3 regions of the Enterobacter sp. E14S genome follow, and region 2 is predicted to be linked to each of the others. Evidence: predicted binding sites of a transcription regulator. Region 2 holds the regulator's gene; each other region holds the start of a gene.
The links. Region 2 encodes CRP, which controls carbon source genes, mostly activating them, when cyclic AMP is high. Its sites were predicted from a motif close to ATGTGANNNNNNTCACAT; they were not measured.
Positions count from the first base shown of each region.

Region 1: rhaS (HTH-type transcriptional activator RhaS) is a predicted target of CRP. The motif match lies at 3,574-3,591, and genes of this name have one in related genera.
Region 3: ACZ6J2_RS07000 (CidA/LrgA family protein) is a predicted target of CRP. The motif match lies at 1,071-1,088, and genes of this name have one in related genera.

Region 1 is NZ_JBVODQ010000013.1:52,331-57,636, forward strand. It holds gene sodA (superoxide dismutase [Mn]) at 1-363, opposite strand, end outside; gene rhaT (L-rhamnose/proton symporter RhaT) at 652-1,686, shown strand; gene rhaR (HTH-type transcriptional activator RhaR) at 1,687-2,535, opposite strand; gene rhaS (HTH-type transcriptional activator RhaS) at 2,609-3,445, opposite strand; gene rhaB (rhamnulokinase) at 3,747-5,216, shown strand; gene rhaA (L-rhamnose isomerase) at 5,213-5,306, shown strand, end outside.
Region 2 is NZ_JBVODQ010000009.1:151,161-156,466, forward strand. It holds gene ACZ6J2_RS17455 (YccS/YhfK family putative transporter) at 1-1,030, opposite strand, end outside; gene crp (cAMP-activated global transcriptional regulator CRP) at 1,088-1,720, opposite strand; gene ACZ6J2_RS17465 (OsmC family protein) at 2,032-2,436, shown strand; gene ACZ6J2_RS17470 (phosphoribulokinase) at 2,497-3,366, opposite strand; gene ACZ6J2_RS17475 (YheU family protein) at 3,397-3,615, opposite strand; gene ACZ6J2_RS17480 (hydrolase) at 3,612-4,634, opposite strand; gene ACZ6J2_RS17485 (ABC transporter ATP-binding protein) at 4,747-5,306, opposite strand, start outside.
Region 3 is NZ_JBVODQ010000002.1:389,976-395,281, forward strand. It holds gene ACZ6J2_RS06995 (CidB/LrgB family autolysis modulator) at 1-630, opposite strand, end outside; gene ACZ6J2_RS07000 (CidA/LrgA family protein) at 627-1,022, opposite strand; gene ACZ6J2_RS07005 (type 1 glutamine amidotransferase) at 1,214-1,930, opposite strand; partial or broken gene ACZ6J2_RS07010 (AraC family transcriptional regulator) at 1,990-2,786, shown strand; gene dusC (tRNA dihydrouridine(16) synthase DusC) at 2,828-3,760, shown strand; gene ACZ6J2_RS07020 (carbohydrate porin) at 4,118-5,306, shown strand, end outside.

The DNA.
Region 1 (5,306 bases), on a different contig from region 2:
AGCGGCTTTTTCGAATTCCGCTTTGAAGTTGTCAACGGAGCCGAAGTCGCGCTCGATAGCCGCTTTCAGGTCGCCCTGCAGAGTGGTACCGGTTTTCAGGCCTTTCCAGAACAGGCTGTGGTTAGCGTGGCCGCCAGCGTTGTTACGCAGAACGGTTTTCTTGTCCGCAGGCAGCTGGTCCAGTTTGGTGATCAGCTCTTCAGCAGACAGGTTAGCGAACTCTGGCAGGCTTTCCAGCGCGGCGTTCGCGTTGTTCACATAGGTCTGGTGGTGTTTAGTGTGATGGATTTCCATCGTCTGCTTGTCGAAATGCGGTTCCAGTGCGTCGTAGGCATACGGCAGGGATGGCAGTGTATAACTCATAATCCTCTCCATTATTGTCGGGCGGCACAGCTGTTAATGCCGCGTAAGCAGTTGGTTCATTATAGTTAATTAAATGATATTGAAAATGATTATCAATGCCGTAGTTTTTATAAGGTTATTCGTTTTTCGATTAATCGTGAAATTGTGAGTCTGCTCACGCGGTTAACGTGCTGATTGCCATCCAGAACACATCTGCGGCAACCTTCTGAAGGTCCCCAAACCGCCTAATTTTTACACTCCTCAAGTCGGTGGGAAGCCACTGACGATAAAAACGATGAGGGTGTAAAAATGAATCATGCGATTACGATGGGTATCTTCTGGCATTTGATAGGCGCTGCCAGTGCAGCCTGTTTCTATGCTCCGTTTAAAAAAGTGAGAGGCTGGTCATGGGAAACCATGTGGTCCGTTGGCGGTATCGTGTCCTGGCTGATTTTGCCCTGGACCATTAGCGCCATGCTGCTGCCCGATTTCTGGGACTACTTCTCCTCATTCAGCGCCGCCACCCTGCTGCCGGTGTTCCTTTTTGGCGCGATGTGGGGCGTCGGCAACATCAACTATGGCCTCACCATGCGTTATCTCGGCATGTCGATGGGGATTGGTATCGCGATTGGCATCACGCTGATCGTCGGTACCCTGATGACGCCAATTCTCAACGGTAACTTCGACGTGCTTATTAATACTCAGGGTGGGCGGATGACGCTCCTGGGCGTGCTGGTGGCGGTCATTGGCGTAGGAATTGTGACGCGCGCGGGGCAGTTGAAAGAACGCAAGATGGGCATTAAAGCTGAAGATTTTAACCTGAAGAAAGGTCTGCTGCTGGCGGTGATGTGCGGCATTTTCTCGGCCGGCATGTCGTTCGCCATGAACGCCGCCAAACCGATGCACGAAGCGGCTGCCGCGCTGGGCGTCGATCCGCTGTACGTTGCGCTACCAAGCTATGTCGTGATTATGGGTGGCGGCGCGATGGTTAACCTGGGCTTCTGCTTCATTCGTCTGGCAAAAGTAAAAAACCTGTCGGTAAAAACCGATTTCTCGCTGGCAACATTGCTCATCATCACCAACGTGCTGCTCTCCGCTCTGGGCGGCCTGATGTGGTATTTGCAGTTCTTCTTCTACGCCTGGGGCCACGCCAGCATTCCGGCGCAATACGACTATATAAGCTGGATGCTGCACATGAGTTTCTACGTACTTTGCGGCGGGCTGGTTGGGCTGGTGCTGAAAGAGTGGACGAACGCCGGACGTCGTCCGGTTGGCGTACTGAGCCTCGGCTGCGTGGTGATTATTATCGCTGCCAATATCGTCGGCCTCGGCATGGCAAACTGATTACGCACCCTTTCGACTGCGATGACGCCACTGTACCGGCGTCATTCCCACCTCGCGGTTAAACACCACTGAAAAGTAGTTACTGTCCTCAAAGCCGCAGCGCATCGCCACATCACTGACCATCCACTCCGTATGCTGGAGAAGATATTGTGCATGGCAGATGCGCAGCTGGCGCAGGTAGTGGTTCACCGTCATCCCGGTCAGGGTGCGGAAATGCTGGCGCAACGCGCGCTCGCTGCACTGTTCCTGCTCGCAGAATTTCTCCAGTACAAAGTTTTTATTCAGGCTACCCGCAAGCCGGGTGATGAGCTTATCCAGCAGCGCTTCCTGCGTTGTGGCGGAGGGGTTATCAGTTGCGTAACGATGGCGCTTCAACGTCATCACCAGCTGGGCGAAAAGCAACTCCGCCAGCTGGTTAGCAACGGGGTCGTTCTTCTGGCTCTCCTGCTCCAGTTGAGAAATAACCTGCCGCACCTGAGCCATGCCGCTACTGCTTAAGCGCCAGTGCGCAGAACCCTTAGCATCAAGAAAGCCCGGAATGCTCGCGGCCCAGTCCACGTTAAGCTTGAGCCTGTCCGGACAGTAAATAACGTTTTGCAGCACGAGGTCGTTAACCGAGGCGTAGGAGTGTTTATCATCCGCGCGAATGTAGAACAGGTCTCCGCGCGTGATGCGGTAGGGGCGGTCGTTGAGGATGTGCAGGCCGTTACCGCGCCAAACCAGCACCAGCTCGCAAAACTCGTGGGTATGTTCGGCAAAAACGTCCTGCGGGTAGCGATCGGCCACAGTGACGGCCTGACTCGCGGAGGCAAAAAAATCATCTTTGCGAAGAATTAACTGAGCAGCCACACCACGACCTCTACGCCGAATAACCTGACACTATTAGCTTTTTTGCGGAAATAAAACGGTGACTGCCCTCGCGTTACTGAAGCATCGCGTCTTTTCCCTGGCGAATATCGCGCGGAGACCAGTTAAATTCCCGGCGAAATAGCGTTGAAAAGTGATTGCTGTCGCCAAAACCGCAGCAATAGGCAATATCCGTGACGCTATCGTCGGTATGACGTAAAAGATGACGCGCTTTGATCAGGCGCAGACGGTTAAGGTAGCGTTGCGGCGTCAGTCCGGTGTGCTGTTTAAGCTGGCGATGCAGGGTACGCAACGACAGGGAAAAATCATCCGCAAGCGTTTCCCAGCAGACATCCTCGGCAAAATGATCTTCCAGCCAGGCCATCAGATGGTTCAGGCGCGCGTTGTTATCTTCCAGCCCTTCCACCAGGCTGCTGCGGCGCAGCAGCACCAGAAGCTGCATAAACAGCAGTTCGCGCGTGGCAATGGCGTGCGTCTCCTGCCCGTCCTCGCTCTTCTCCATCTGGCTCACCAGCTGACGCACCTGCTGCAGGATGGACTGATTCACCCGCCAGTGCGACGGATAGTGTCCGTCTTGCTCCTGGGGCAACAGCTGGCTCAGCCCCGAAAGAAACTGGAACGCGTCCGGGGAACGGTAAAGCACATTCGTCAGATACAGGTTGTCGGTATGTTCATACAGGTGCCGGTCGTGGTCGCGCACGAAGCACACCGTACCGCCGCTGATGGTATAAGGCTGGCCATTGAAAACATGAATACCCGTCCCGCGCTCAACAATCACAATTTCGTGAAAATCATGATGATGCTCCGGGAACGCAGCCTGAGGAAGCCGTGGCTCAATCGCGACAGGCGAACCTCCTGAAGGAAAAAAATCCACGCAGTGCAGTACGGTCATAACGGCCTCCACCAATGAAAAATGTTCTCAAAATAGTAATTAAGGCCTCCCACACTCACCTTCAATTTTTGGCAGTAAACCTCGCAAAAGCTGTCCATTTTTCAAGAAACAGGGGGAAAGATCGGGAAATGCGCTCAGCGTCACACTGCCTGAGCATCCCGTCACTGCTGGAAACTGTGAACGTCCTCACATTCACCTTTGCTTTCTTGCCAGCGCGAGATTTGGCCTGTCAGTGGCGAGAAGGTGACTTTTTCTTCCCTTTTTTACACTCACCGCTAATGACTTAAGAAAGGACCCGACCATGACTTTTCGCCATTGTGTGGCTGTCGATTTAGGCGCATCCAGCGGCCGCGTAATGCTCGCGAGCTGGGACCGTGAGCAGCACGCGCTTTCGCTTCGCGAAATGCACCGTTTCGCCAACTGCCTGCAAAAGCAGGACGGTTTTGATACCTGGGATATCGATGCCCTGGAGGCGGAGATCCGTACCGGACTGAACAACGTCTGCAACGACGGCATTCGCATCGACAGCATCGGCATTGATACCTGGGGCGTGGACTACGTTCTGCTTGATAGCCATGGCGAGCGCATCGGCTTGCCGGTTTCTTATCGCGACAGCCGCACCGACGGCCTGATGGCGAACGCTATCGCCCAGCTTGGCAAGGACAACATCTACGGGCGCAGCGGCATTCAGTTTCTGCCGTTTAACACGCTTTATCAGCTGCGTGCTTTGGTCGAGCAACAGCCGGAGCTGGTCGCGGACGTGGCCCATGCGCTGCTGATCCCGGACTACCTGAGCTATCGCCTGACCGGCAACATGAACTGGGAATATACCAACGCCACCACCACGCAGCTGGTCAACATCAACTCGGATAGCTGGGATGAACATCTGCTGGCCTGGACGGGGGCGTCGCCTTCCTGGTTCGGCACACCCACCCACCCGGGTAACGTGATCGGTCACTGGATTTGCCCCCAGGGGAACGCAATCCCTGTCGTTGCCGTCGCCAGCCACGATACCGCCAGCGCGGTAATAGCGTCCCCACTTGCAAGCAAAGACGCGGCTTACCTCTCGTCCGGCACCTGGTCGCTGATGGGCTTTGAGAGCAAAACCCCGTACGCCAGCGACGCCGCGATGGCGGCAAACATTACCAACGAAGGCGGTGCCGAAGGCCGCTACCGCGTACTGAAAAACATCATGGGGCTGTGGCTGCTCCAGCGGGTGCTGAAAGAGCAAAACATTACCGACCTGCCCGCGCTTATCGCCGAAACCGAGAAGCTGAAGGCCTGTACGTTCCTGATCAACCCGAACGATGACCGCTTTATCAACCCGGCGCACATGAGCGCCGAAATTCAGGTCGCCTGCGTCGAGGGCGGGCAGCCGGTGCCGTCGAGGCCTTCAGAACTGGCGCGCTGCATTTTTGACAGCCTCGCCCTGCTGTATGCCGACATCCTCAGCGAGCTGGCGAGCCTTCGCGGAAGACCGTTCAGCCAGCTGCATATCGTGGGCGGCGGCTGCCAGAACCAGCTGCTGAACCAGCTCTGCGCCGATGCCTGCGGCATCACCGTGGTGGCGGGTCCCGTGGAGGCCTCCACGCTCGGGAATATCGGCATTCAGCTGATGACCCTGGACGAACTTTCCAGCGTTGATGACTTCCGTTCTGTGGTGGCGGCTAACGCCAGCCTGACCACCTTCACCCCCAATCCCTGCCGTGAAATTGCTCGCTTTCGGGCGCAGTTTCAGCAAAACCGACTGACTAAGGAGCTTTGCGCATGACAACTCAATTAGAACAAGCCTGGGGCCTGGCTAAACAGCGTTTCGCCGCCGTCGGCGTGGATGTCGAAGAGGCGCTGCGCCAGCTCGACC
Region 2 (5,306 bases):
GCTTATCCGCCATCAAGTCGCGGGGATAAAGCGGGCGCTGCGTGCGCAGCACGCGGGCGATGCGGCTGAAATGCCAGGCGGCAAACTGGCCGACCGGGTTATCGGGATGCTGGCGGGCGATTTTCTCCAGCGCGCCCAGCTGTTTTTCCATGTTAAAGCGCGTCGGGTAACGGTGATAGAGAATATCATCGGCCAGCACGCGCAGACGTGCCGAGACGGTCTGCGCGTTCCAGCGGATCACCGCTTCGGCGTGGCTGCGCTCGACCAGCTTTTGCACCTCCTGCGGGTGGTGAAGGCTTACGGAGATATGCTCCTGCAGATCCAGCCCGACCTGGAAGGTGCGCAGCAGCCGCTTGTACTCGTGGTTCTTGTTGGCGGCGAGCATATGCAGCTGCTGATAGCACTGGCTTATCAGATCCACCACCTTTTGCTGGCGCGTCAGCAGCGGCGGTAAGGATTTTTCCGGGTCGGTATGCTGGGTGAGCAGGGTGTATTTGGCTTCGCAGTAATCCGCAAGCTGCACATAGAGCAGGCTCAGGGATTCACGCAGCGGCTGCTCCCGCCACAGCCAGAACCAAAACCAGTTAAACAGCCCGTACCATAATGTCCCCAGGGCGTAGATCAGCAGCGGCTCCCACACCGGCATGTTCCCGGCGAGGCTCAGCGTGAAAATGGCCGCAATCAGCGAAGCGGGAAGCAGGCGGGCGTGCAGCGAACTGATTTCCGCCGTGACGCCGAGCGTCATCGCCAGCACGGTCAGGATCAGCGGCAGCGGGATATCCCGGGCGAGCAGGAGTTGTACGGCGAGGCTACACCCGGCAAACAGGCAGCCACCGATAATCAGGCGTTTGAAAAAGCGCTTATGCGGCGTGTCCAGACCGGCAATGTTGCAGCAGGCGGGCACGAGGGAAAACAGCAGGCCTTGCTGAAGATGTCCGAGGATCAGGCCTATGGCCACAGGAAGACACAACACCAGCGTTTGTCGCAGTGCGTAGTTAACTTCCGGGTGATAGATCAGCCTGCGCCACATGGGGAGTAGAGACAAAAACGGCGTGACACCTTGCGATGGCACGCCGTTTAAGCGGAATTAACGCGTTCCGTAGACCACGATGGTTTTACCGTGGGCGGAGATCAGGTTTTGATCTTCCAGCATTTTCAGGATACGACCCACGGTTTCACGGGAGCAACCGACGATCTGACCAATTTCCTGACGGGTAATTTTAATTTGCATACCGTCCGGGTGGGTCATGGCGTCTGGCTGTTTCGCCAGGTTCAGCAGGGTTTGTGCGATACGGCCGGTAACGTCCAGGAAGGCGAGGTTACCCACTTTCTCTGACGTGACCTGCAGACGGCGCGCCATCTGGGAAGAAAGACGCATCAGGATGTCAGGGTTAACCTGAATCAGCTGACGGAACTTCTTGTAAGAAATTTCAGCCACTTCACATGCTGTCTTTGCACGAACCCAGGCGCTACGTTCCTGGCCCTCTTCAAACAGGCCCAGTTCACCGATGAAATCGCCCTGGTTCAGATAAGAAAGGATCATCTCTTTCCCTTCTTCATCTTTGATCAGCACTGCCACCGAGCCTTTAACGATGTAATACAACGTTTCCGCTTTTTCACCCTGGTGAATCAGCGTGCTCTTCGATGGGTACTTATGAATGTGGCAATGAGACAAGAACCATTCGAGAGTCGGGTCTGTTTGCGGTTTGCCAAGCACCATGCGCTGTTATCCTCTGTTATAAGCTGTCACCAGAGTCATCAGATGCATCCGGACTCTGGGGTTGCAATCGAATTCTTACCCATACCCTGGGAAGTCGGCTACCGTAACGTTTCGCAGCCAGTAAAGTTTGATGTCCTCTGCATACACGTGTAACGTCAATGTATTACTGTAGCATCCTGAGTGTTTTAGCATAGCTTTCGCCGCGTGTCTCCTGGTGTCTCGCTTCAGCATGATGCAGGTCGCCTTCCATTGCGAGAAATGTAACGCACGCGTAATCTGTCACCAAAAATGCAACGTTGGAGTTAATGAATATGCAAGCGCGCGTGAAATGGGTTGAAGGTTTAACGTTCCTGGGCGAGTCCGCGTCAGGACACCAGATTTTGATGGACGGTAACTCCGGCGATAAAGCACCCAGCCCAATGGAAATGGTGCTGATGGCGGCAGGCGGATGCAGCGCAATTGATGTGGTGTCGATTCTGCAAAAAGGTCGTCATGACGTGACGGGTTGTGAGGTTAAACTCACGTCAGAACGTCGCGAAGAGGCGCCACGCCTGTTCACCCATATTAACCTGCACTTTGTGGTCACCGGTAAAGAGCTGAAAGACGCGGCGGTCTCGCGTGCGGTGGACCTGTCTGCGGAGAAGTACTGCTCTGTGGCGTTAATGCTGGAGAAAGCGGTAAAAATCACGCATTCGTATGAAGTGCTCGAGGCGTGATTGATGGGGCATCGTGCGTGTTGATGCCCTAACCCTCTCCCATTGGGAGAGGGAACATGCTCACGCGATCTGTTTCCCTTCCATCAGTCGCTCCACCAGCGGCGTCATGATGAGCTCCATCGCCAGCCCCATTTTTCCGCCCGGCACGACTAACGTATTCATGTGCGAAATAAACGAGCCCTGCAGCATTGCCAGCAGCCATGGGTAATCAATGCCTTCGAGATTGCGGAAATGGATCACCACAAAGCTCTCATCCAGCGACGGGATGCTTTTGGCCGCGAACGGGTTGGATGTGTCCACCGTCGGCACGCGCTGGAAGTTGATATGGGTGCGGGAGAACTGCGGCGTCAGGAAGTTAATGTAATCCTCCATGGAGCGCACCACGGAGTCCATCACCGCCTCTCGCGAATGGCCGCGCTCGCTCATGTCGCGCGTCAGCTTCTGGATCCACTCCAGGTTAACGATAGGGACCACGCCGACCAGCAGATCCACGTGGCGCGCCACGTCGTGTTGAGGCGTGACCACGCCGCCGTGCAATCCTTCGTAAAAGAGGACGTCGGTGGGTTCCGGCAGCGGCTGCCACGGGGTAAAGGTTCCCGGCACCTGATTCCAGGGTACGGCTTCATCATAGGTATGCAGATACTTGCGGGACTGCCCTTTGCCGCTCTTACCGTACTCTATAAAGGTTTGTTCCAGCAGGCCAAAGTCATTGGCCTCCGGGCCGAAGTAGCTGATGTGTTTACCCGAATCGCGCGCCTTACGAATGGCCATGTCCATCTCCGGACGCGTGTAGCGGTGAAAGCTGTCGCCTTCGACCTCCGCCGCACGGAGATTCAGCTGGGCGAAAATCTTGCGAAATGCGAGGCTGGTGGTGGTGGTTCCCGCACCACTCGACCCCGTAACGGCAATAACCGGATGTCTGGCAGACATAGCAACTCCCTGACTGAAAAGGGTGGAAGATCAGCCGTGAAACGCGTTGCGGGGCATGATATTGACCGTCTCATGCAGTTCTGACCACACCAGCACCACGTCGCCGCTTTTCAGCTGGCGCTTAACATCGTTGACCTTTTGCTCAAGCGAGCGTTCCTGTTCACCATAATCGGTGCCTTCGCGTAATACAAAGCTTTCAATCAGATTGTCGAGCGTTTCGGGATCCAGATCCTGCCAGGGAATAATCATTTTGCACCGTCCAGATAAGGGGTCAGCCAGTCAGGAATACGCGCCTCAAGCCACATTTTCGGGCGGCGCAGCGTGCCGCCGATAAACCCGACGTGGCCGCCATGCTCGGTCAACTGATAGTGAACGTTGTCGGGCAGGAATTCCTGAGCGGGGATCGAGTGATGATCCATAAACGGGTCATCTTTGGCATGAATAATCAGCGTCGGCTGCGTGATCTTGCTGAGCAGCGGCATGGCGCTGCACTGACGATAATAGTCAATCGCATCGGCGAAGCCGTGGATTTTCGCGGTGATCAGGTCGTCGAACTCGCGGATACGACGCACCTTTTTCAGCTGGCGTAGGCTTACCGGCAGGGTATCCGGGTAGGCCTTCAGTTTACGCGCCGCGTTGGCCTTCAGCAGGTTGAGCAGGTAGCGCTGGTAGACGCGGGAAAAGCCTTTATCCATGTGGTAGCTGCACTGCTCGAGCATAAACGGCGCGGAGACAATGACGGCGGCATCCAGCGGGACGCTTTCGCCCTCTTTGGCCAGCAGACAGGCCAGCATATTGCCGCCAAGCGAGTAGCCCACGGCGGCCGTTGGCACGGTGCCATAATTTTCCCGCAGCCAGTGTAAAAACCACGTCCCGTCTTCGGTTTCACCCGAGTGATAAATGCGTTTCTGACGATTCGGTTCACCGCTGCAGCCGCGAAAATGCATCACCACGCCGAGCCAGCCGCGCGCTTTTGCCGCTTCAATTAGCCCATGCGCATACGGGCTGTGCAGGCTGCCTTCCAGACCGTGAAAGACCACCAGACGCGGTTTATGGCGAGCCTGTTCAGGCGCTTCGCTCCAGGCGAGATCCAGAAAATCACCGTCTGGCAGGTCAAGCCGTTGCCAGTGCGGGGTGAACTGAACCTTGCGGCGGATCAGTCGCGGCAGCATGGTCTGCAAATGGGGATTGGCCACGCCGCGCATAGGCACGAACTCAGTGCTGTCTTCGGCCGCAATGTCGAAGTCTGATGGAATGATTTGGGTCATAAGCGCGATGCTGATTCTTGTCGGAAATTTACGATACTTTCCGAATTGTACCCCGTTTAAGCTGGATTTCCGAACCCGGTACGGATTCTGTTCTTCAAACGGGGTAAACAGGTCAGTCAGCCTGCAGCATCGCTTCCAGCTGTTCCTGCGCGTCGAGCCAGGCCATCTCGCACTCTTCGAGACTGGATTTGGTCTTCGCCTGGGTTTGCAGGCAGTCGGTCAGCTCCGCTTTGCGGCTCTGGTCATACAGACCGCTATCGCCAAGCTTCTCTTCAACGACAGCCAGCGTGGCGTTGAGTTTTTCCATCTCTTTTTCGAGACGGGTAATCTCTTTACGCAGCGGCTGCGTCTGGGTGCGAAGCTCCGCTTCACGACGCTTCTGGTCTTTACGCGCCTGCGCGCTGTTGGCGTTGTCTTTTGCTGACTCTTCCGGCTGGTTTTCCTGCTTCTGCACGTCCGTCAGCCACTGCTGGTAGTCTTCCAGATCGCCGTCGAACGGTTCAACTTTGCCGCCGTGCACTAAATAGAGATCGTCCGTGGTGGAGCGGATCAGGTGACGGTCGTGCGAAACCACAACCAGCGCGCCTTCGAACTCAATCAGCGCTTCGGTCAGCGCCTGGCGCATGTCGAGATCCAGGTGGTTGGTCGGTTCATCGAGCAGCAGCAGGTTCG
Region 3 (5,306 bases), on a different contig from region 2:
GATCACCAGCGCCAGGGAGCTAAACGCCCCTTCCTGATAATCCAGCTCCGCGCAGCGGGCGGTGCCCAGGGCGTGGGAGGCGGTCCCCATCGACAGCCCCCGTGCCGCTTTAGTGTGAATACGCATCCCGTTCAGCAGGGTGTGACCAAACACCGCACCGAGAATACCGACGAAAATGACGCACATCGCGCTGATGGCCGGGATCCCGCCGAGGCTGCCGCCGACCGCCATCGCGATAGGCGTGGTCACCGATTTAGGCAGGATAGAGGCGGCGATCTGCGGGGAGGCTCCCATCAACAGCGCTACCGACGTGCCGGTGATCATCGCCACCAGGCTGCCCACAAAACAGATGGTAATGATGGATTTCCAGCGGGCGCGGATCTGGTGGAGCTGCTCATATAAAGGAAAGGCAAGCGCCACAACGGCAGGCTGCAGCAGGTCGTTTAAAATTTTGCTGCCGACAAAATAACGTTCGTAAGGAATGCCGGTGAGCAGCAGGAACGGAATAATTACCACCATTGCCACCAGCAGCGGGTTCAGCAACGGCATTTTGAAACGTGCAGCAAGCTTGCGCGCGGCGAAGAACACCGCAAGGGTTAACGGCAGCGACCACCAGATATTGGCCATCATTTTTTTGTTTTCTCCCCGACCACGTTACGTTCGCCATGCACCAGATGCGAACTCCAGCTCACCACCAGGAAAACCACCAGCGTACTGACCGCGCAGGAGACCACAATCGGGCCGAACTGGGCCTTGAGCAAATCAAAATACTGCATGACCCCGACGCCGATAGGCACGAAAAGCAGCGCCATATAGCGAATAAGGACGAAGCAGCCCGGATTGACCCATTTTGCGGGCAGGATTTGCAGCGCCAGCAAAACAAAGAGGATCAGCATGCCGATAATGCTGCCGGGAATGACGATGGGCAGCAGCGACGCGATGAATATCCCGGCATACAGGCAGGCGTATATCAGGACGAATGCGCGCAGATATTGCCAGATAATGTTCAATGATTTGCTCATGGTGATAGTCCTTGCTGAAACGCATTCATCATACAATTAAACCCAAAAATGTGCCATGGATCACATCATGAAATTTGAGCATACCAGACATTCCAGAATGGAACGTCTGGTATCACCGCACAGGGGCAGGCTACAGTTTAGAGGAAAGGGCGTGCGGTGGCGAAGTGACGAGCCAGAGAAATGCCTCTGAGTCAGGCTTCGCGTTGGGCGACGAGTTTATCCAGAAATGAAAACAGCACCTGATTCATTTCGCGATAATCATGCGAGCGAAGTTTTTCCGCCGTTTCGACAAAACGAAATTCAGCCGCGCGGCGGAGATCGTTCTGCGAATGTTCAATCAGCAGCTCAACCACCTCCGGCGTCAGTTCCATATGACACTGAAAACCGTAAACCCGTTCGCCATATTGCACGATCTGACGGGGGCAGCCCTCGCTGTAAGCCAGCACTTTAGCCTGCGGCGTCAACCCTGGCATGTCGTTATGCCAGTGACCGACGTTCAGCTCGTGGCCAAAATCCTCAAACAGCGGGTTCGCCTTGCCTGCCTCTGTGAGCCTGACGGGAAATTTGCCGATCTCTTTTTCCGGGCTATGGCAAAACGCTGCGCCCAGCGCCTCACCGATAAGCTGCGAGCCCAGACAAACGCCAATCACCGTTTTACCTGCCTCAATTGCGCGGCTGATGAGTGCCTTTTCCGCCTGCGCGTCAAACCAGGGGCACTCCTCAAGCGTGGTGGCAGGTGACTGCGGGCCTCCCATGATGATAAGCAAGTCTGTGCTCTGCAGATCCTCGGGTAACGGATCGCCCTGATAAACTCTGGTGTAGCTCAGTCTACAGCCGCGGCTTTTCCCCCAGACTTCATATGCGCCTGGCGCTTCGAAATGTTCATGAATGATAAAATGAATGTGCATTGCGTCTCTCTCCGGTTACGTGTACAAGCAGCATCATAAGAGGAAGGGAGGAATGTGAAATGCCAACCGTTATCGATAAAACGCCAATTCACGACGATGCCACCGGATGGTCCAGAGGGGCAATTAGCTATACGCGCGGCGAAGTGGATCCCCCTCACCGGCATCCACAGGGGCAGCTTTTGTTTGCCATCAAAGGGGTGATGCTGGTCGAAACCGGCAATAAGCGTTGGGTCATACCGCCGCAGCGCGCGCTGTGGATCCCTCCCTTTCAGGAACACACCTACAGCGTGTTATCCGCAACGGAGCTCCGCGCGGTCTGGTTTAGCCCGGCGCTGATAGCGCAATGCGAGCCTTTTACGCGGAAAGAGGAGGTTCACGTGATTATGGCGACAGCGTTGTTCAAAGAGCTGATTGCCGGGCTGTTCAGCGCGGAATACCGGCCGGCAAGCCAGCGCAGCATGGCCGTTTTGCTGCTCGAAATCCTCAGCGAGGCGCAGCAGATTTCGGCCGAATTACCGATGCCCGTTGATGAGCGGTTACATCGCGTTGCCTGTGACATCATTGCCAGCAATCTCTGGGACGTTTCGATGGACAGGCTGGCGGAACAGGCCGCGATGTCTGAACGCACATTCTCACGCGCGTTTATCAAAGATACCGGGTTTAGCTTCCGGGCCTGGCGACAGCGCGCAAGGATTTGTGCCTCGCTGGACCTGCTCGCCAACGGATACCCGGTTAAGCAGGTGGCCTGGATGCTGGGATTTCCGGGCAGGCGGCATTTGCGGCGGCGTTTCGCGCCGTTGTCGGGGCAACTCCGGCCGACTTTTTCCCTGAACAGAAGCGCTTCCCAGCGATATAGAGAGCGGCTACTATAGCGCGTCTTTTTTCACAGGTACTGCTATGCGAGTTTTACTGGCCCCAATGGAAGGCGTGCTCGACTCCCTCGTGCGCGAGCTTCTGACCGAGGTGAACGATTACGATCTCTGCGTGACGGAGTTTCTGCGCGTGGTCGATATGCTGTTGCCGGTAAAATCCTTCTTCCGCCTGTGCCCCGAGCTGCACAACCAGAGCCGGACCTCTTCCGGCACGCTGGTGCGTATTCAGCTGCTCGGCCAGTACCCCGAATGGCTGGCGGAAAACGCCGCCCGCGCGGTTGAGCTGGGCTCTTACGGGGTGGATCTCAACTGCGGCTGCCCGTCGAAGCTGGTCAACGGCAGCGGCGGCGGGGCGACCTTGTTGAAAGATCCTGAGCTGATTTACCGCGGCGCGAAAGCCATGCGTGAGGCCGTGCCTTCGCATTTGCCGGTGACGGTGAAGGTGCGCCTGGGCTGGGACAGCGACGCGCGGCAGTTTGAAATCGCCGATGCGGTGCAGCAGGCCGGGGCCACCGAGCTGGTGGTGCATGGCCGCACTAAAGAAGATGGCTACAAGGCCGAGCGCATCAACTGGCAGGCGATCGGCGAGATCCGCAAGCGCCTCACCATTCCGGTGATCGCCAACGGTGAAATCTGGGACTACGAGAGCGCGCAGGCCTGTCTGAAGGCCACCGGCTGCGATGCGGTGATGATCGGCCGCGGCGCCCTGAATGTGCCGAACCTTAGCCGGGTGGTGAAATATAACGAGCCGCGAATGCCGTGGGCAGACGTCGTTACGCTGCTGCAAAAATACAGCCGACTGGAAAAGCAGGGCGACACCGGCTTGTATCACGTCGCGCGAATTAAGCAGTGGCTGAGTTATTTACGCAAAGAGTACGATGAAGCGCTGGGATTATTTCAGGAGATTCGGACATTACAGACTTCGTCTGATATTGCCCGGGTGATTCAGTCAAAATAATAAGCGTTAAATTGCTCACACTTTTTTAAACCAGAAAACCGTTCTGGTTTTCAACGTGGCGCGACGGTGTTAAGGTGCCACTGTTTTCAACGCAGGATTGTTACTGGCTAACAGGCAAAACCTAAGCGTTTCACAGCATTTTCGCTGTGGAGCGCTTAGGTTTTTTTGCCTCTCGTTTACGCAGGAGAGAAATTTGGCTTAGCGCTTTTTACTGATTTTAAAAAAATTTAATAACGACAGGAAATAGAAAAATTTCCTGCGGACGGTTACGCACAAAATACTCAATCACAGGTTGTTATCATGGCATATAAAAATAAACTCTATGCGTTCGCCTTATTAGCGATATCCCCGCTGTCAATGGCGCAGGACTGGAACGGAACGGTATTAGGGTTTGAAGCTCCGCCGGAGCCTGTTCTGGGCGAAATGCTCGGCATACGTAAAATCCTCAACGATAACGGTTTTACCTATAACCTCGGATATCTGAATGAAATTGGCTGGAACGGAGGCGGTGGCTATAACCACGACTCCCACGTGGCCTATATTGACCAGTTTGCGCTGACCTTCAACCAGGATCTTGAGCGCTGGACCGGTATCCCGGATGCGCGTATCGAGGGGAACATCGTCAACCGTAACCACAATGACGACCTCACCACCAAACGCGTGCAGGACCCTCGCGTCAACTTTAACGACCTGACCCAGGAGAGCTGGGGCGGACAGTCCATTACCCGCCTGGGCTGGCTGACCTTTGCCCGCAGCTTTGACGACCGGCGTCTGACCTGGCGCATCGGGATGATGAACAAGGTACAGACCTTCGATCAAATCATCCCCTGTGATTTCCAGCTCCTGTCGCAGTGCGGCGGGAAGTCAGCCAACTCGCTGACGTGGAACAACTGGAACGTGCACACCTGGGGCACCACGCTTGCGTATAAACTCACGCCGACGCTGACCTTAAAAGGTGGCGTGATGGAGCAAAATCCGCAGGCCTCCAGCCGCAGCCACGCGTGGAGCTGGTCGACGAAGGGCAGCAAAGGGGTTTTACTGCCGGTTGAAATCGAAGCGCGTCCGCTGATTAACGGCCTGCCGGGCGCGTATAACCTGGGCGTGGTGTTTACCAACGCGCCGCAAACCGATCTCTATCGCGGCAAATCCGGCGGGGCGGGCGCGACGGACCCGAACGGCTTTGATACCCACAGCCGGACCTGGTTCATGTACGCCGGGCTGAACCAGCAGCTTACGCAGCATCAGGATGACCCGAATCGCGGGTTGAGCACCTCTTTCAGCATGAGCCTTGCGGATCAGAGTACCAACTACATGCATCAGGTTTACGCCGCCTCGCTGCGCTACCGCGGGCTGTTTGACGCGCGGCCGGAAGACTGGATTGGCTTTGGCTTAACCTGGATTGATATGAGCAGCCAGTACGCCCGCAATCAGCGTTACCTGAACAGCCTGAGCGGCGTTAGCGATGACACCAATCCGGCGTATCATCCGGTGCCGGGCCATTCCTTGAACGGCGAGTTTTACTACCGTTTTCGTCCAGTGCCGTGGC